DNA from 2 places in the Vescimonas sp. genome. Region 2 is predicted to be linked to the other one. Evidence: a T-box and tRNA genes for the amino acid it is inferred to sense, from the RefSeq annotation. Region 2 holds a T-box; the other holds one or more tRNA genes.
The links. The T-box of region 2 lies ahead of tyrS (tyrosine--tRNA ligase). A T-box ahead of a tRNA ligase gene usually reads a tRNA of that ligase, here a tRNA-Tyr.
Positions count from the first base shown of each region.

Region 1: it has a tRNA-Tyr gene. The T-box ahead of tyrS (tyrosine--tRNA ligase) is inferred to sense a tRNA for this amino acid. The anticodon was not compared.

Region 1 covers NZ_DBLZXX010000001.1:30,541-40,443, reverse strand. Annotated here, with positions in the region: gene ymfI (elongation factor P 5-aminopentanone reductase) at 1-382, shown strand, start outside; gene ACZM22_RS00180 (XRE family transcriptional regulator) at 429-1,184, opposite strand; tRNA gene ACZM22_RS00175 (tRNA-Tyr) at 1,641-1,725, opposite strand; tRNA gene ACZM22_RS00170 (tRNA-Thr) at 1,735-1,810, opposite strand; gene ACZM22_RS00165 (hypothetical protein) at 1,898-2,131, shown strand; gene ACZM22_RS00160 (sigma-70 family RNA polymerase sigma factor) at 2,112-2,399, shown strand; gene ACZM22_RS00155 (YitT family protein) at 2,475-3,362, shown strand; tRNA gene ACZM22_RS00150 (tRNA-Gly) at 3,574-3,649, opposite strand; gene ACZM22_RS00145 (hypothetical protein) at 3,735-4,370, opposite strand; gene ACZM22_RS00140 (DNA gyrase subunit A) at 4,394-6,634, opposite strand; gene ACZM22_RS00135 (DNA gyrase/topoisomerase IV subunit B) at 6,648-8,648, opposite strand; gene ACZM22_RS00130 (hypothetical protein) at 8,826-9,119, shown strand; gene ACZM22_RS00125 (polyribonucleotide nucleotidyltransferase) at 9,112-9,903, opposite strand, start outside.
Region 2 covers NZ_DBLZXX010000004.1:104,271-114,173, forward strand. Annotated here, with positions in the region: gene ACZM22_RS05430 (monovalent cation:proton antiporter family protein) at 1-1,317, opposite strand, end outside; gene queA (tRNA preQ1(34) S-adenosylmethionine ribosyltransferase-isomerase QueA) at 1,344-2,369, opposite strand; gene tyrS (tyrosine--tRNA ligase) at 2,533-3,759, opposite strand; T-box leader at 3,835-4,078, opposite strand; gene recN (DNA repair protein RecN) at 4,155-5,834, opposite strand; gene argR (arginine repressor) at 5,856-6,308, opposite strand; gene ACZM22_RS05455 (NAD(+)/NADH kinase) at 6,298-7,176, opposite strand; gene ACZM22_RS05460 (TlyA family RNA methyltransferase) at 7,173-7,991, opposite strand; gene dxs (1-deoxy-D-xylulose-5-phosphate synthase) at 7,988-9,832, opposite strand; gene ACZM22_RS05470 (hypothetical protein) at 9,853-9,903, opposite strand, start outside.

The DNA.
Region 1 (9,903 bases), on a different contig from region 2:
CATCCAGGCCGTGCTGCCCCGGATGCTGCATGAGCACGAGGGCTGCATCGTCAATATCTCCTCCATCTGGGGGCTGCGCGGCGCCAGCTGCGAGGTGACGTATGCCGCCACCAAGGCGGCGCTGATCGGGTTGACCCGTTCACTGGCGGCGGAGCTGGCGCCCTCCGGCATCCGCGTCAACTGCGTGGCGCCCGGTGTTATCCGCACCGATATGCTGAACGCCCTGCCGCCCGCGGTGCTGCCGCAGCTGGCGGAGGAGACGCCGCTGGGACGGCTGGGTACGCCGGAGGACATCGCCGAGGCGGTGGCATTCCTGGCGGACCAACGGGCGTCCTTCATCACGGGACAGGTGCTTACCGTCGACGGCGGCTTCATTTTGTAATTCACAACAATGCAAAGGCGTACGGCTTGGCCGTGCGCCTTTTTCTTTACATATGCTGCTGGGGCAGGGGCTGGCCGTGGATCATGACGCGGCCGAAGCAGGTGAGGCTGCGGCCGCTGTCGCGGTGGAACGTTACGTCCATATCGGCCCGGGCGCGGTTCAGAGAGAACAGATAGACCATGCCGAAGCCATCGCGGTAATACTGCTTGCACAGCATGTCGCCGTCCACGCAGAAGATGCCTACGTCGCCGTTCTGCAGGGGATCGTGATTCACGTAGACCACGTCGCCGTCGGCGATCTGGGGCATCATGGAGTCACCCTGGATGCGGACGGCGAGCTCTGCGCCGGGGGGCACGTCACCTTCCACGGGGACGAGGGTATAGTCCTCGCCGAATACAGGGGCGGCAAAGCCTGCCGCCGCCGGAGACTGGTACAGCGGGATGGTACGCCGCTCCTGACGGGGACGGAGCCGCTGCTCCTCTGCCACCATGATGTCCAGTGCGTCCACCAGCGTGTGGACCGTCTGACGACCGGACAGCGGCAAGCGGCGGTATTTCTCCAGCAGCTTCCGCTCCTCATCGGACTGGATGCCGCCAATGTGGCGGAAGCTGCCGCGGTACAGGTAGTTGGGGTCCACCTCCAGCGCGTCGAACAGCCGCAGCAGTACCTCCTCCTTAGGGGCGCTGACGCCGGTCTCGTAGTTGCCCACCGCTGAGGGGGAAACGCCCAGGCGGGCGGCCAGCTCCGTGCGGCTCAGGCCCAGCTCCTTCCGCCGCTTCTGCAGCTGCTCACAAAAACTCATGGGAAACGCCTCCTCGCCAGATTTCGACAAATTCTGTCCCTATCCTAACCCAGATCCTTGGTTTTGTCAATCTATTTTAACAAGAAACTTGAAAAAATAGACTTGACATTACAAGATTCTTGTGATACGCTGTACAAGTCAACAAGAAAACTGGTTTTCGAAATAGAAGAGAACCGCTGCGCCGTGACGGGCGCAGCGGTATTGGGAGGGGAAAATAAAAATACCGACCGCACAGATGCGCAATCGGTATTTTTGACGAGGATGGTGGATTTACCCCTGCGGGGCATAAACTTCGACTCCACCTATCCCCACCAAAAAAATATCCCCGCCGGCCAGACGACCGTCGGGAATATTTGGTGGGGGATGGTGGATTTACCCCTGCGGGGCATAAACCTCGACTCCACCTATCCCCACCAAATAAAAAGTACCAACCACCTGACGGTGATCGGTACTTTTTGGTGGGGGATGGTGGATTCGAACCACCGAAGGCGTTGCCAGCAGATTTACAGTCTGTCCCCTTTGGCCACTCGGGAAATCCCCCATATTCACTTGGAGCTGGTGGACGGATTCGAACCCCCGACCTGCTGATTACAAATCAGCTGCTCTACCAGCTGAGCTACACCAGCATCTCCATCAGCGCAGTTTATTCTAACAGAACTTTCGGGGTTTGTCAACACATTTTTTACGCAAGAAATGAAGGAGAGTGATCGCGCGTGAAACTTGCCGAACTGTCACCGCTGTATGAGGACAGCGCCCAGCGCATCCAGAGGCGCATGGAGCAGCTGCGGCTGGACCTCCGGACCGCCGACGATCCGGACAGCGCCCGCCAACTGCGCCGCCGTTTGACAGAGCTGCAGCCCATGCTGCGCCAGTGCCGCCAGCTGGCACGGCTGACGGCCCATTACTACGACAGGAGTGACCGGAGTTATGATCCATTCCGCCTTTGATCCCATGGACATCGCCGGCCTGCACCAGTGGATGCAGCAGCAGGCCGGCGACAACAGCCAGCGGCGGCAGCGGCTGCTGCACAACCTGTCCCGTGCCATGACGGAGGAATTAACACCCCGCCAGCAGGAGATGCTGCATCTGTACTACTACGAAAAGCTGAATATGGCCCAGATCGCGGGGCGTCTGGGGGTCAACAAGTCCACCGTGTCCCGCACCTTGTGCCGTGCGCGGCACAGATTGCATCACATCTTGCAATATAGCCTGTAATTTTCAAAAATATCCCTTGACTTTGCAGGCTCTCGTGCATATAATGCCTTTTGTTACCGGAGAGGAGGGAACAAAGTGTCCGTCTATAATAAGATCCTGCATGAGCGCGGGCTGCGCCTGCTGGGCGGCATCGTGGGCGCCGCCATCATGGCGTCGGCCATCAACCTGTTCATCGTGCCTCAGGGCTTCTACGCAGGCGGCGCCTACGGTCTGTGCCAGGTGATCCGTACCCTGCTGGTGACGCGGGCGGGGGTGAATGTGCCCTTCGATCTGGCGGGCCTGCTGTACCTGCTGGCGAATCTGCCCATGTTCTATCTGGCCTATCGGGGACTGGGGCGAACGTTTTTCGTCAAGGCCACCATCGTCACCGTGTGCAACTCCATCTTTTCGGCGCTGATTCCCTCCCCCGCCGTGCCCATCATCGCAGACCCGCTGACCAGCTGCCTTATCGGCGGCCTGGGCGTGGGCTTCGCCGCGGGGCTGGTGCTGAGCTGCGGCTGTTCCACCGGTGGCCTGGACATTCTGGGATTGTACCTCAGCAAGAAGAATCCCAAGTTCACCGTGGGCCGGTTCTGCATCTGCTTCAACGTATGTCTGTACATGCTGTGCCTGTTCCTGTTCAACGCCACCACGGCCATCTACTCCGCTATCTACAATATCCTGAACAACCTGTTTCTGGATAAACTGCACCAGCAGAACGTCAACGTGGAGATGCTGATCTTCACCAAGAAGAATAATCCGGAGCTGGTCCGCTTCATCATCGAAAAGCTGGACCGCGGCGTGACGTACTGGACGGCCCACGGCGCCTATACCGGCGACGAGGTACAGGTGCTGTGCGTGTGCCTGAGCAAGTACGAGATCGGCACGCTGCAGCAGGTGATGCAGGAGATGGATCCCAAGGCGTTCTTCATCGTGCAGGAGGGCGTCCACACCGGCGGCAACTACCGGAGGCATCTGAACTGACGCAGCATACGAAAAGGCTTCCATCTGGCAGATGGGAGCCTTTTTTTGCATGGAGGAAAGCGCCGAAGCGCCGCCTGCTGCGGATGAAGCGAGGCGGTTTCGAGGAAGTGTCCCGACTGCCGGCCGCGGCAGCGGCTGGGAGTTGGTTGACACGGCGGTGAGCGCCGAGGAGCACGCGAAAAAGATCACCACCCAAATGGGTGGTGATTTATGGAGCGGGCGACGAGGCTCGAACTCGCTACCTCGACCTTGGCAAGGTCGCGCTCTACCAGATGAGCTACGCCCGCAAACGCAAGGTTGATTATAGCGTATAAGCGCCGGTTTGTCAACCCTGCATTTTCTGTTTTTCCGTTTTCTTCGGATGTGGTCCGCTCAGTGTACCAGCAGGATCTCCACCAGACCCACGCTGTCCCAATCCGGATAGAAGCGCACCAGCCAGTCTGCTCCGCCTGCGGAGCGCTCCACCTCACGGATCAGCCGCTCGATATCGGCGGCGGAGCTGTCGGTGCTGCTGAACTGCACCACCAGCTCCGTCAGACCCTCGTCCTGAGCCTGAGCCAGCAGGTCCCGCAGGGCCGAGGTATTGGTGACGTGGGCGATGCTTGCCATCTGCTGGGCAGTGCAGCGGTAGCTGATGGTGACGGTGATCTCGCTGTAATTGCGGGCGGAGTCGTCCAGCGTGTATTGCAGGTACTCCACGGCGTAAGAGCCCAGGGGCGTGTCATGCTCCACCTCGCGGCAGGCCATCTCCGCCGCGTCCGTGGCGTCCAGGCCCTCCCCTCCATAGTACAGGCGGATGGTACCCTCCTCTGTGTGGTTGCCCACCAGAAGGAGAATGTCGTTTACCAGATCCTGATAGGTGTCGGCCTGCAGCACGCCGCGGCCGCTTCCCTCATAATAGGAGGAGCTGTGGTCCTTGACCTCGTACCACTCCCGCTGGAGAAAGCTGCCGCAGCCCGTCAGGCACAGCAGCACCGCCAGCAGCAGCGGCAGCGCTCTTTTCTTCATGGGATATCCTCCTTTCCGGCGTTTTACAGAAGCTCCAGCTGCTTTTCCTCACTGTCCTCCGGCCGCAGCAGGGCGCCGGCGGCGGGGATGGTGCGGGTACGGTAGCGGGCCTGGTTGGTGATGCCGGTGTCGGCCACATCGGCCAGCCGCTCCAGATGGTATTTGGGCTTGATATTCATGACCTGCACACCCTGGGTGCCGCGGGTGGTCTTGGGCGCCAGCAGTGCCGTGTGTACCAGCAGAGCCCGGGGCTCATTGGTCAGCAGCGCCAGCTCGCGATCCTCCGTCAGGGGCAGGATCTGTACCAGCGGGAACTTTTCGCAGTAGGCGCCGGTGAGCTTGCGGCGGTTGGAGGTGGTGGCGTAGGCGCTGAGGCTGACGCGGGCCACGCGGCCGTTCTCAAAGGCAAACAGCAGGCTGCCGCTGTAATCCCCGGGCAGGCACAGGAAGATCACATTCTCCCCTGCATCCAGCCCCAGCTTGGCGGGCAGATAGTCGCCCAGCAGCGAGGCTTTCGTCTCGCCGAACTCGCTGGCGCGGGTCTTGTAGACCTGCTGCCTGTCGGTGAAGAACATCAGCTCCGTGTTGTTGGTGGCCTCGAAGTACTGGCTGGGGCCGTCGCCCTCCTTGTACTTCTGGTCGCCGGACATCCGCAGGGACTGGGGCGTGATCTTCTTGAAATAGCCCTCACGGCTGAGGAACAGGTGGACGGGATAGTCCTCCGGCGCGTCCTCCGCCGGCTCCTCCGGCAGCTCGTGGCTGTATACGATCTCGGTGCGGCGGGGCACGGCGTACTTCTTCCGCACCTCTGTCAGTTCGTCGATGATGATGCGGCGGATGCGTCCGGGTTTGGCCAGCGTGTCCTCCAGATCGTCGATCTCATCGGCCAGCGCCGCCGTCTCCTGCACCCGCTTGAGGATGTACTCCTTATTGATATTGCGGAGCTTGATCTCCGCCACGTACTCCGCCTGCACCTGGTCGATGCCGAAGCCGATCATCAAGTTGGGGATGACCTCGGATTCTTCCTCTGTCTCGCGGATGATCCGGATGGCCTTGTCGATGTCCAGCAGGATGCGCTTCAGGCCCTGCAGCAGGTGGAGCTTTTCCTTCTTTTTGCTGAGGATATAGTACACGCGGCGCTTGACGCAGTCGGTGCGCCACGCTGTCCACTCGGTGAGGATCTCCCCCACTCCCATGACCCGGGGCATACCGGCGATGAGGATGTTGAAGTTGCAGCTTACCGTGTCCTGCAAGGGCGTCAGGCGGAACAGCTTGGCCATCAGCTTGTCAGGGTCCACGCCCCGCTTCAGGTCGATGGCCAGCTTCAGGCCGCTGAGGTCCGTCTCGTCCCGCATGTCACTGATCTCCTTGACCTTGCCGGCCTTCACCAGCTCCGCCACCTTGTCCAGAATGACCTCGATGGTGGTGGAATAAGGGATCTCGTAGACCTCGATGACGTTCTCGCTCCTGTCATAGCGCCAGCGGGCACGGACCTTCAGGCCGCCGCGTCCCGTGGCGTAGATGCTGCGCAGGTCATCGCCATCGCAGATGATCTGGCCGCCAGTGGGAAAGTCCGGCGCCAGCAGCGTGGAGGAGATGTCGTGGTCGGGATTTTTCAGAAAGGCGATGGTGGTGTCGCACACCTCGCCCAGATTGAAGCCGCAGATCTGGCTGGCCATGCCCACGGCGATGCCCTGATTGGCGGACACCAGCACGTTGGGATACGTGGTGGGCAGCAGCGACGGTTCCTTCATGGTGTTGTCGTAGTTGTCCACAAAGTCCACGGCGTCGCAGTCCAGATCCCGGAACAGCTCGGCGCAGATGGGGGCCAGCTTCGCCTCCGTGTAGCGGCTGGCGGCGTAGGCCATGTCCCGGGAGTACACCTTGCCGAAGTTGCCCTTGCTGTCCACGAAGGGGTGCAGCAGGGACTCGTTGCCCTTGGCCAGACGCACCATGGTCTCGTAGATGGCCTGGTCGCCGTGGGGATTCAGGCGCATGGTCTGGCCCACGATGTTGGCGGACTTGGTGCGTCCGCCGGTGAGCAGGCCCATCTTGTACATGGTGTACAGCAGCTTGCGGTGGGAGGGCTTGAAGCCGTCGATCTCCGGTATGGCGCGGCTGACGATGACCGACATGGCGTAGGGCATATAGTTCTCGTCCAGCGTACGGGTGATGGGCTGCTCCACCACCGCGCCCCGCAGGCCCATCACGTTGGGGTCGGCGGGACGGTGGACGGTTTTTTCTTCCGTTTTCTTTTTTGCCATCAGGGTTCCTTTCTCAGCTGACGTCGATCATGTCCAGGTAGCGGCAGCCGTTTTCCGCGATATAGTCCTTGCGGCCGGACAGGTTGTCGCCCAGCAGCAGGTCAAAGACGCGGGCCGTCTCCTCAGCGTCCTCCGGCAGCACGCGGATGAGCCGCCGTGTCTCGGGGTTCATGGTGGTCATCCACATCATCTCCGGATCGTTTTCGCCCAGTCCCTTGGAGCGCTGGACGTTTACCTTTTTGCCGGACAGCTCCTTGAGGATGTCCGCCTTCTCCCGCTCGGAGTAGGCGAACCACGTCTTTTCGCCGCCCTTTTCCCTGCAGGTGATCTCAAACAGCGGCGTCTCCGCGATGTAGACGTAGCCCTCCCGGATCAGGGTGGGGCACAGGCGGTACAGCATGGTCAAAATCAGCGTGCGGATCTGGAAGCCGTCCACATCGCCATCGGTGCAGATGACCACCTTGCTCCACCGCAGATTGCTCAGGTCGAACTGGTTCAGATCCTTCACCGCTTTGCCGCTGACCTCCACGCCGCAGCCCAGCACCTTCATCAGGTCGGTAATGACGTCACTTTTGAAGATGCGGGGATAATCGGCCTTCAGACAGTTCAAAATCTTGCCGCGGACGGGCATCAGGCCCTGGAACTCCGCGTCGCGGCTCTGCTTGCAGGCGCCCAGTGCGGAGTCGCCCTCCACGATGTAGATCTCCCGGCGCTCCACGTCCTTGGTGCGGCAGTCCACGAATTTCTGGACGCGGTTGGCAATGTCGATCTTCTCCGTCAGCTTTTTCTTCTGGTTGATGCGGGTGCGCTCCGCCGTTTCGCGGCTGCGCTTGTTGATGAGCACCTGAGCTGCGATCTTCTCCGCCGCCTCCTTGTTCTCAATGAAGTAGATCTCCATGCGGCTGCGGAGGAATTCCGTCATGGCCTCCTGAATGAACTTGTTGGTGATGGCCTTCTTGGTCTGGTTCTCATAGCTGGTCTGGGTGGAGAAGTTGTTGCTCACCAAAATGAGGCAGTCCTGTACGTCGGGAAACGTGATCTTCGATTCGCCTCTGGTGTATTTGTTGTTGTCCCGCAGGTATTTATCGATGGCGGACACCATGGCCGAGCGGGTGGCCTTCTCCGGACTGCCGCCGTGCTCCAGAAAGCTGGAGTTGTGGTAGTGCTCGCATAGGGCCACGCGGTTGGAAAAGCACAGTGCCACGCTGAGCTTCACCTTGTACTCCGGCTTGTCCGCGCGGTCGCGGCCACGGCGCTCCGCCTCCCAGAACACCGGCTCTGTCAGGGAGTCCTCCCCCGCCAGCTCGCGGATATAGTCGGCGATGCCGTTTTCATACAGAAACTCCTGGGTCTCAAATTTCCCGGGGGCCGTCTCATTGCGCAGACGGAACGTGACACCGGCGTTCACCACTGCCTGCCGCTTCATCACGTCCTGATAGTATTCCAGCGGCACGGCGATGTCGGTAAACACCTCCAGATCCGGCAGCCAGCGAATGGTGGTGCCGGTCCGCTTTTTATTGGTGGTCAGCTCCGTGCTCTCCAGCTGGCCCGCGATCTCGCCCCGCTCGAAGTGCAGGCGGTACTCCCGGCCCTCGCGCCACACGGTGACGTCCATGTAGCGGGAGGCGTACTGGGTGGCGCAGGAGCCAAGGCCGTTGAGACCCAGAGAGAACTCGTAATTCTCACTGTTCTCGTTGTCGTACTTGCCGCCGGCGTACAGCTCGCAGAACACCAGCTCCCAGTTGTAGCGCCCCTCCTTCTCGTTCCAGTCCACGGGGCAGCCGCGGCCCATATCCTCCACCTGTACCGACCGGTCCAGAAAGCGGGTGACGGTGATGAGCTTTCCGTGGCCGCCGCGGGCCTCGTCGATGGCGTTGGACAGGATCTCAAACACCGCGTGCTCGCAGCCCTCCAGCCCGTCGGAGCCAAAAATAACACCGGGCCGTTTCCGGACCCGATCCGCGCCCTTGAGACTGGAGATACTCTCGTTGTCGTATACGTTTTTCTTTGCCATATTATTCCTCCGGCATACACCGAGCCAATCGTTTTCTGTTATTCTACCGTATTTTTCCCGTCAATGCAAGTCTCGCCGCCGCGGTATGCGCCGCACTTCGTCTAAAAGATCCTCCGACCCAAAAAGGTTTACAGATTCCCGCAAAAAATAACAGGAGCGCAACTGGGAAAACCCTTGGTGGAAAAAGGCTTTCCACAGTTTCCACATGGTTTTCCACAACTGTTATGTCAACATAAAGCCGGTAAAAAAGTGCGCAAAACCGTGGGATTTACCATAATTGCCGGAGAAATCACCATTTTCTGGTTTTCCGGCGGAATGGGTATTGTTTCCCCTGTTTCCCACAGTTTCCCGCACTTTTCGACAGGGCCTCTTTTCCCCACGACATTGGCCGCAGGAGAAAGTGCCGCGGCAAGCGAAAGGACCGCCAACAGGCGGTCCTTTCGGAAAAACCGGATAAACGGACTTACTTGATGGGCTCGCCGGCGGCTTCCTTGGCGGCGATTTCCTTCATGGCGTCCTTGTGGCTCAGGTTCACGCGGCCCTTCTCGTCGATCTCCGTGACCTTGACCCACATCATGTCGCCGATCTTGCAGGCATCCTCCACCTTCTCGATGCGGTGGTCAGCCAGCTTGGAGATGTGTACCAGACCATCCTTGCCGGGAGCCAGCTCCACGAAAGCGCCGAAGGTCATCAGGCGCACCACGCGGCCGTAGTACAGCTGACCCACCTCGGGCACGAACACGATGTCGTCAATGCACTTCTTGGCGATGGCGCAGCTCTCCGCGTCAGGGGAGGCGATGTGGATGGTGCCGTCGTCGTCGATGTCGATCTTGGCGCCGGACTCGGCCACGATCTTCTGGATGACGGAGCCGCCCTTGCCGATGACGTCGCGGATCTTATCGGGATCGATGTGCATGGTCAGCATCTTGGGCGCGTACTTGCTCACCTCGGCGCGGGGCTCGGCGATGCAGGGCAGCATCACCTGGTCCAGGATCTGCACACGGGCGTCGTAGGTGATATCCAGCGCGTTCTTGATGATCTCCATGGTCAGACCGTCATTCTTCAGGTCCATCTGGATGGCGGTGATGCCCTTCTTGGTGCCGGCCACCTTGAAGTCCATCTCGCCGTGGAAGTCCTCCACGCCTTGGATGTCGATGAAGGTGGTGAAGCTGCCGTCGTCGTCCTGGATCAGGCCGCAGGAGATGCCGGCCACAGGGGCCTTGATGGGCACGCCGGCGTCCATCAGGGCCAGCGT
Region 2 (9,903 bases):
ACCCAGAATCACGATGCCCAGCATCAGCACGCCATAGAATACCGTTCTTTTCACATAGCGGCGCAGGAACACGGCCCAGTCGCTGTCCTGCTCCTTGACGCTCTGCTCCTCGTCGGTGTAGCGCTCCAGCTGCTGCACCAGCTTCTGCGGCAGCAGTCTTTCAAGACCGGTGCAGATCCGATCGGCGCTCTTGATGAAGAACGGTGTGGTCAGCGTGGTGATGACCGATACAGAGATGATGATGGGATAGATGTAGTCCGCGATGACGCCCAGCGACAGGCCCAGCGACGCGATGATGAACGCGAATTCGCCGATCTGCGCCAGCGAGCAGCCGCAGTAGATGGCCTGCCGCAGCGTGTGGCCCGACAGCAGCACGCCCAGCGAGGAAAACAGCAGCTTCCCCACGATGGTCACCGCGGTCAGTATCAGGATAGGCCAGATGTACTTTACCACGGCGCCGGGATCCAGCATCATACCCACAGAGATGAAGAATACCGCGCCGAACAGGTCTTTAACGCCGGAGGTCAGGTGTTCCACCCGCTCGGCGTGGACGGTGCCTGCCAGCAGCGAACCGGCCAGAAACGCGCCCAGCGCCGAGGAGAAGCCAAGCGCGTCCGCCAGAAGCACCATACCGAAGCAGATGCCCAGCGACACGATAAGCAGCGTCTCGTCGCTCATCAGCTTGGACGCCTTGTTCAGCAGCGTAGGCAGCAGGAAGATGCCCAGCACCAGCCACAGCACCAGATACAGCACCAGCAGTCCCAGCTGCAGCGCCAGTGCGCCGCCGGAGATGGACTTACTGACGGAGATGGTGGACAGGATGATCATCATGAAGATGCCCGCGATATCCTCCATCACCAGCGTGCCGAACACCAGCTGGGCGAAGTCCGTTTTCCGGACGTTCAGTTCATCGAAAGCCTTGATAATGATGGTGGTGGACGACATGGACAGCATGCCGCCCAGGAAGATGCTGTCCATGGTGCCCCAGCCCATAAGCTGTCCCACGGCGAAGCCCATGGCCAGCATGCCGCCCACCTCCACCAGCGCTGTGATGATGGCGGTGCCGCCCACGCTGGCCAGCTTGTGGAGGTTGAACTCCAGTCCCAGGCAGAACATCAGGATGATGATGCCGATCTCGCTCCATGTGGACACTGCCTCGATGTCAGCCAGCGAGAAGAATAACGGCATATAGGGGCCGATGAGGAATCCCGCCAGTATGTAGCCCAGGACCAGCGGCAGATTCAGCTTTTTGAAGATAACGGTGATGACACCGCCGGTCAGCAGGATAACGGCAAGGTCAGAAACGAGATCCGGCAAATGCACCTGAAGTCCTCCTTTTCCTTTTAGTGGATAAACATCGCATCGCCAAACGAGAAGAACCGGTAACGCTGCTCCACGGCCTCCTTGTAGGCGGACAGCACATGCTCCCGTCCCGCCAGCGCAGATACCAGCATGATGAGGGTGGACTCCGGCAGGTGGAAGTTGGTGACCAGCGCGTCCATCACCTTAAAGCGGTAGCCCGGGTAGATGAAGATGTCCGTCCAGCCGGCGCTGGCCCGCATGGTGCCGTCCTCCGCCGCCTGAGACTCCACGGTGCGGCAGCTGGTGGTGCCCACGCAGATAACGCGGCCGCCGCTGCGCTTCGTCTCGTTGATGAGATCCGCCGTCTCCTGCGGGATAACGCAGTATTCGCTGTGCATGGCGTGGTCGGTGACCTCCTCCTCCTTCACAGGGCGGAAGGTCCCCAGTCCCACATGTAGTGTAACGTAGCCTACCTTTACACCCATTTGCTGAACGCGCTCCAGCAGCTCCGGTGTGAAATGCAGGCCCGCAGTAGGTGCGGCGGCGGAGCCGTTCACCTTGGAGTAGACGGTTTGATACCGCTCCCTATCCTGCAGTTCCTCCTTGATGTAGGGCGGCAGCGGCATCTTGCCCAGCCGATCCAGTACCTCCAGGAAAATGCCCTCGTAGGAAAAGCGCACCAGCCGATTGCCGTCCGGCAGCTCCTCCGCGATCTCCGCCGTCAGCTCACCGTCGCCGAAGGACACCTTCGCGCCCTTGCGCAGCTTCTTCCCCGGCCGCACCAGACACTCCCACACGTTGCTGCCGCGGTCGATGAGCAGCAATATCTCGCACACGCCGCCCCCAGGCACGCGATGGCCCAGCAGCCGCGCCGGCAGGACGCGGGAATTGTTCAGGATCAGGCAGTCGCCGGGCCGCAGGTACTCCGGCAGGTCGAAGAAGTGCCGGTGCTCTGTGGCACCGGTCTCCTTATCCAGCACCAGCAGCCGTGAGGCGTCCCGCTGAGGGATGGGTGTCTGGGCGATAAGCTCCGGCGGCAGGTCAAAATAAAAATCATGGGTCTTCATAGGCATACCACACATTCTTTCATATAGTAACATCTTATTATAGTATAAAATCTCGCGCCGTTCAACCACTTTCTGCGGCCTTACGCCCCGAAACGCTCCAAAGGCTGCGGCGAAGCCGCAGCCTTTGAGGTAGTAACATTTTATGCGCAGATGACCGGCTCTATCACACCAGAACGGCGCGGTGGAATACCTTTTTGCCCTTTTTGATAATGACGCCGTCGCCGGTGAACTGCTCGCAGCCGAAGGTGGTCTCGATGGCGGACACCTTCTGGTCATTGACTGCCACGCCGCCCTGCTGTACCAGACGGCGTGCCTCGCCCTTGGAGGCGGCCAGCCCGCACTTCACCAACAGCGTCAGAACGTCGATGGCGCCGCCGCCGAAGTCGTCGTTGGTCAGCTCGGTAGTGGGCATGTGCTCGGTGTCACCGCCGCCGGAGAACAGTGCCTTGGACGCGGCGCGGGCCTTCTCGGCCTCGTCCTCGCCGTGGACCAGCTTCGTCAGCTCGTAGGCCAGGATGTCCTTGGCTTCGTTGAGCTGCGCGCCCTCCCAGTTGGACATCTTATCGATCTCCTCCAGCGGCAGGAATGTCAGCATGCGGATGCACTTAAGCACGTCGGCGTCGTCGATGTTGCGCCAGTACTGATAGAACTCGAAGGGGCTGGTCTTGTTGGGATCCAGCCACACGGCGTTGCCGGCGGTCTTGCCCATCTTGTTGCCCTGGGAGTCTGTCAGCAGAGTGATGGTCATGGCGTGGGCGTCTTTGCCCAGCTTGCGGCGGATCAGCTCGGTGCCGCCCAGCATATTGGACCACTGGTCGTTGCCGCCGAACTGCATATTGCAGCCGTTGTGCTGGAACATATAGTAGAAGTCATAGCTCTGCATGATCATGTAGTTGAACTCCAGGAAGCTCAGTCCCTTCTCCATGCGCTGCTTGTAGCACTCGGCACGCAGCATGTTGTTGACGGAGAAGCAGGCACCCACCTCGCGCAGCAGGTCCACATAATTCAGATCCAGCAGCCAGTCGGCATTGTTGAGCATGATGGCCTTGCCCTCGCCGAAGTCAATAAATCGCTCCATCTGGCGCTTGAAGCACTCGGCGTTGTGGTCGATATCCTCCTTGGTGAGCATCTTCCGCATATCGGTACGGCCAGAGGGGTCGCCGATCATGGTGGTGCCGCCGCCGATGAGGGCGATTGGCTTGTTGCCCGCCATCTGCAGACGCTTCATCAGGGTCAGCGCCATGAAATGACCTGCCGTCAGAGAGTCCGCCGTGCAGTCAAAGCCGATGTAGAACGTGGCCTTGCCGTTGTTGATCATCTCGCGGATCTCTTCCTCGTTGGTGACCTGCGCGATGAGGCCGCGAGCCACCAGTTCTTCGTAAATTCCCATTTTTTCAGTTTCCTTTCCGTTGATGTTGTTGTCATTTTCCTGGCAAAGGACGAAAAAAACGCCCCCTGCCTGCTGACAGAGGGCGATCAGAATCGCGGTACCACCTCATATTCGCCATGCCCTCACGGACATGGCCTCGTCGGGTGCTGACACACCCTGCCGCTGTAACGGGCGGACCCGACACATCCCTACGCGCCCAACGGCTTCAGGAGGCTGCTCCAGGATGTATTCACAGGCTCCGCCCTGTCCTCCTCGCACCGTCCGGAGGCTCTCTTTGCAGGCGCAGAAGCGTGCTACTTCTTCCCTTCATCACTGTGGCATTATCAAGTTGTCACTATTTTAGCAGAAATTCTCCGTTTGTCAACTATCATTTTACCGAAACCGGTGCATTGGCGTCAACGCATGGAAGCACGAAACTTTTCCGCCTCAGCCAGCAGTTCCTCCGCCCCATCCAGTATGGTCTGGGACACGTGGCTGCCGCCGGTAAGCCGGGCCAGCTCCTGACGGCGCTGTTCCCGATCCAGACGCTGCACAGCGGTGTAGGTGCGACCGTCCCGCTCCCCCTTCTCCACGGAGAAATGAGTATCCGCCATGGCCGCCAGCTGCGGCAGATGGGTGACGCACAGCACCTGCTTGCGGCGGCTGATGCGGGCCATCTTCTCCGCCACCTTCTGGGCGGCACGGCCGCTGACGCCGGTATCCACCTCATCGAACACCAGCGTGCCCACCTGATCCTGCTCACTGAGCACGTTTTTCATGGCCAGCATGATGCGGGCCAGCTCACCGCCGGAGGCGATCTTGTGGATAGGCCGCAGCTCCTCGCCCGCATTGGCGGACATCAGGAACCGCACCTGGTCCATGCCATCGGCGCTGAGAGGCTTCTCTGCGATGTCCACGGCGAACCGGATCCTGCCCATGTCCAGCTGCCGCAGCTCCTCCAGGATCTGGGCGGACAGCCGCTCCGCCGCCTGCCGCCGCCCCTCGGACAGAGCCTGCGCCGCACTGACGGCTTCCTTCTCCGCCTTGCCCAGCTGCCGCTCCAGCTGTGTCAGCGCATCACCGGCGTACTCGATCTGCTCCAGCTCGGCGCGGCAGCGCTCCAGATAGGCCAGCATGTCCTCCACGCTGGGGCCGTACTTCTTTTTCAGGCGATACAGCTGGTCCAAGCGGCTCTCCACATCGTCCAGCTCGTTGGGCGAGAAATCGAAGCCCTCCCGCTTGTCCTCGATGGTGGCTGCCACATCGTAGGCTTCGCTGTACAACGCCTCCAGCCGCTGGTACAGGCCGGCGTAGTCGTCGTCCAGATGCCGTACCGCGCCTACGGAGTCCTGCGCCCGCCGCAGCATGCCCAGCGCACCATCGCCGCTGTCGTCGCCGTTGAGGGCGTAGTCTGCCTCGGCCACGGCGGAGGTAAACTTCTCCGCGTTGCGCAGCAGGTTCCTCCTCGCAGCCAGTTCCTCTTCCTCGCCGGCGCGGAGCTTCGCCCGCTCCAGCTCGTTGATCTGGTAGGTCAAGGTATCTACGCGGCGCGCTTTTTCCGATTCGTCCATCTGCAAGGACTGTATTTTTCGTTGTATCGCTGTAAAGCTATTATACTTTTCAGCGTATGTATTAATAAGACTTTCCAGCTTTCCAAAGCTGTCCAGGAACTGCAAATGCTGCTCCTCGTCCAGAAGCTGCTGGCCGTCGTGCTGCCCATGGATGTTCAGCAGGCGGCTGCCCAGCGCCTTCAGCTGGCCCACCGTTACCGGCCGTCCCCCCACGCGGCAGACGCTCTTACCGTCACTGTGGATCTCCCGCTGCAGCAGCAGGGAGCCGTCCTCCTCCGGTGTCACGCCCTGCTCCTCCGCGATGGCGGAGTCCACACCGGAGAACACCGCGCTGACAAACGCCTTGTCCGCGCCGGTGCGGATGAGTTCGCGGCTTGTCCGCTGGCCCAGCACCGCGCTGAGGGCATCGATGACAATGGATTTGCCCGCGCCGGTCTCGCCGGTCAGCGCGTTGAAGCCTGCCTCGAACCGGATGTCCGCCTCCTCGATGATGGCGATATTTTCAATGTGGAGCACTTCCAGCATGGCGCTACCCTCCTCTGCCGCTTACCGCAGCATCTGCTTGACCTGTTCGCAGAAATCCAGCGCACGCACGTTGTCGTGGAACACCAGCAGGATGGTGTCGTCACCGGCCAGCGTGCCCACGATGTCCGTGTCGCCCATGTTGTCCAGTGTGAAGGCGGCGCCCTGTGCCATGCCCTCGATAGTTTTCAGCACCACCAGATTCTGGGCAGCCTCCACCGACAGCACACACTCACGGAAGATGGTCCGCAGCTTCTCGGCGAAGTTCAGCTTGCTTTTCTGCACGGACACGGCGTAGCGATAGCGACCCTGTCCTGTGGGCTCCTTCACCAGATGGAGCTGCTTGATGTCACGGGAAACGGTGGCCTGCGTACACTTCACGCCCCGCTCCGCCAACCGGCGCAGCAGCTGCTCCTGCGTCTCCACGGCTTCCTGCTCGATGATTTCCAGCAGGATGGTCTGACGGTCATTCTTCATGCGTGGCTACCTCCATTCCCATTTTTGAATCCAGGATCTCGCAGAAGCTCTTCTTTGAGAGCCGTACCAGCTTCGTCGTAAAGCGGGATTGCCGCACCCGCACCTTGTCCCCGTTTTTCAGGGAGAACGCTTTACCGCCGTCCACGGAGAGGTAGACGAACTTCCGGTTAGCATCTGCCGCCTCAATGGTGATGATGTGTTCCGGTGACAGAACGTAGCTGCCCGCGCGGGTGGAATGTGGGCAGATAGGCGTCAACAGCAGATTGCGGGCCGTGGGCTCTACGATGGGGCCGCCCGCCGCCATGGAATAGCCGGTGGAGCCGGTAGGTGTGGATACGATGCCGCCGTCGCCGGTGATCTTGGTGAGCCGTCCCTCCTCGGTGGTAACGTCCAGCCGCACCACGCGGGCCACAGAGCCCTTAGACACCACCGCATCGTTCAGAGCAATGTTGTTATACACCGGACGCCCCTCCCGCAGAACGGTGACATCCAGCATCATGCGGGACTCCACGGTGAAATCCCAGTTTTTCAAATCGTTGAGCCGCTCCAGCTCATTGGGCTCCAGCTCTGACATAAACCCCAGGCTGCCCAGATTGATGCCAAGCACCGGCACGTTGTGCAGTGCCACGGTGCGGGCCAGATGCAGGATGGTGCCGTCACCGCCGAAGGCGATAAGCAGATCGGCGCGCTTGATCTCCTGCTGCAGCTGTCGGATGGGCACGCCCAGCTGGTCGCCGTAGCCCTCCCGGCTGAATGGCAGGCACACCACCGTTTCAAAGCCGATCTGTTCCAGAAGCTGACGGGAGCGCTTTGCCACGGTCAGTTCGTTGTCCCGATAGGGGTTCGGGCAGAGGATCACTCGTTTCATTCGCTGTCCCTTCTCTCTTTCAGTTCGCTGTGGGAGGCGTCCACCAGCGCCGCAAGATCGGGGATGGTGTCCGACTCCACGCTTTTGCGCAGATAGCCGAGATATTCGATGTTGCCCTCAGGTCCTCGTATGGGAGAATATGTGATGCCAAGCACTGTAAAGTGGTTATCCTTTGCATGTGTCAGGAAGTTTTCCAGCACCTCCAGGTGTACCTTGGGGTCGCGGACGACCCCCTTCTTCCCCACCTTCTCCGGTCCGGCCTCGAACTGCGGCTTGATGAGGCAGGCAATCTCACCGCCCTCGCGCAGTAGGTTGTACAGCGCCGGAAAGATAAGCTTCAGTGAGATGAACGACACATCGATGGACGCAAAATCCAGCACGTCAGGCACCTGTTCATGGTCCAGATAGCGGGCATTGGTGCGCTCCAGGCACACCACCCGCGGGTCGTTGCGCAGCTTCCAGTCCAGCTGACCATAGCCCACGTCCACAGCGTAGACTCTGGCCGCGCCGTTTTGCAGCATACAGTCGGTAAATCCCCCGGTGGACGCGCCGATGTCGGCGCAGATCTTACCCTCCAGCGTGATAGGAAAGGTTTTCATGGCCTTTTCCAGCTTCAGGCCGCCGCGGCTGACATAGGGCAGGGCGCGGCCCCGTACCTCGATCTGCGCATCGTTGGCCACGGCCGTCCCGGGCTTGTCCACCCGCTGGCCGTTGACGAACACCAGACCGGCCATGATGTGGGCCTGTGCCTTCTGGCGGCTGTCCAGCAGTCCCTGTTCCACAAGCAGGACATCCAGCCTTGTTTTCTTGCTCATGCCAGCACCTCCTTCACGGCGCACACCACGCCCTGGGCATCCAGCCCCAGCGCGTGGTACAGCTGCCTGACACTGCCTTGGGCGGGCAGACGCTCCCCCGCGTTCAGCAGCCGCAGCTTCTCCGGCGCGGCGCCGCGCTCCAGCAGCAGCGCCGCCAGACGCTGACCCACGCAGCCCTGGCGCAGCTGGTCCTCCAGCACCACCAGACGCCTGACGCCTGCCAGAGCGCCGCACACGGCGTCTCCGTCCAGCGGCGTCACGCGGTTCAGCTTCACCACCTGCGCCGCGATATGCTCCTGCGCCAGCAGCTCCGCCGCCGCCAGCGCCTGCTCCGTCAAAATCCCATAGGTCACGATGCTCACATCCGCCCCCTGCCGCAGCACCGATACCGGCGCGTCGCCGCAGTTATCGCGGTACGTGCCCTCGCCGCCCCGGGGATAGCGGACTGCCACCGGTCCGCCGCAGCGGTACAGTGCCGTGCGCAGCATGCTCCGCAGCTCCGCGAAACTGGCGGGGCACAGCACCGTCATATCGGGGATCTGGGACAGATAGTCGATGCACCCGTGGTGCGTCTCGCCGTCGGCCCCCACCAGACCGGTGCGGTCCACGGCAAAGACCACGTGGAGCTTGTCCAGCGACACGTCCTGTGCCAGCATGTCGTAGCCCCGCTGCAAAAAGCTGTCGTACACCGCGAATACCGGCAGCATGCCCTGCTTGGCCATGCCCGCCGCCATGGTCACTGCGTGACCCTCGGCGATGCCGACATCGAAAAACCGGCGGGGATGGGCAGCGGCAAAGGCCGTCAAGCCTGTGCCCTCCGCCATGGCTGCCGTGATGGCGCAGATATGCGCGTCCTGGTCCGCCAGCACCTTCAGCTCCTGTCCGAACACAGAGGAGAACGACGGCTCGGACGGCGCGCTGGCCCGCCCCGTGGCGGGATCGAAGGGGGATACGCCGTGGAAGCGCTCCGGTGCCTGTTCCGCAGGGGCGTAGCCCTTCCCTTTCCGGGTGTGGACATGCAGCAGCACGGGACAGTTCTGCTCCCGCGCCGCCCGCAGCATATCCGTCAGCCGCCGGACATCGTGGCCGTCCACCGGCCCCATGTACGTAAAGCCCATGTCCTCGAACACGGTGCTCACCGGCAGCAGTGACTTTTTCAGTGCCGTTTTCACGTCGTGACTGGCCTCGTACAGCAGACGGCCTACACGGGTAACATCCAGCGCCTGCCGGTACTTCTTTTTGAATTCGTAATAGCCCGCCTTCGTCCGCATTTTGGCCAGATGGCGGGACATACCGCCCACATTGGCATCGATGGACATGCCGTTGTCATTGAGAATGACGATCAGCGGCTCGCCGGAGGCGCCGGCGTCGTTGAGCCCCTCGAAGCTGAGTCCGCCGCCCAGGGCACCGTCACCGATAAGCGCCAGTACATTGTAGTGCCCGCCCTGCAAGGTGCGGGCGCGGGCCATGCCCAGCGCTGCGGACACGGAGTTGGAGGCGTGGCCTGCCACAAAGGCGTCGTGGACGCTCTCATACGGCTTGGGAAAGCCGGACAGGCCGCCGAACTGCCGCAGCGTGGCAAACAGCTCCCGTCGCCCTGTCAGAGCCTTATGGACGTAGCACTGATGGCCTACGTCGAACACCAGCCGGTCCGTGGACGTGTCGAACACACGGTGGATGGCCACAGTCAGCTCCACCGCTCCCAGATTGGACGCCAGATGCCCGCCGGTACGGGATATCTGCTCAATGAGGAACTGCCGCAGCTCGATGCACAGCAGCTCCGTCTGCTTCTCGGTCAGGCGCTTCACGTCCGCCGGAGAATGGATATTTTCAAGAACCAAAGCGCATCCGCTCCTTTGTGTCAGCGATAGAGGTGCAGCGCGTTCATGATACGCGCCACGCGGTACACCAC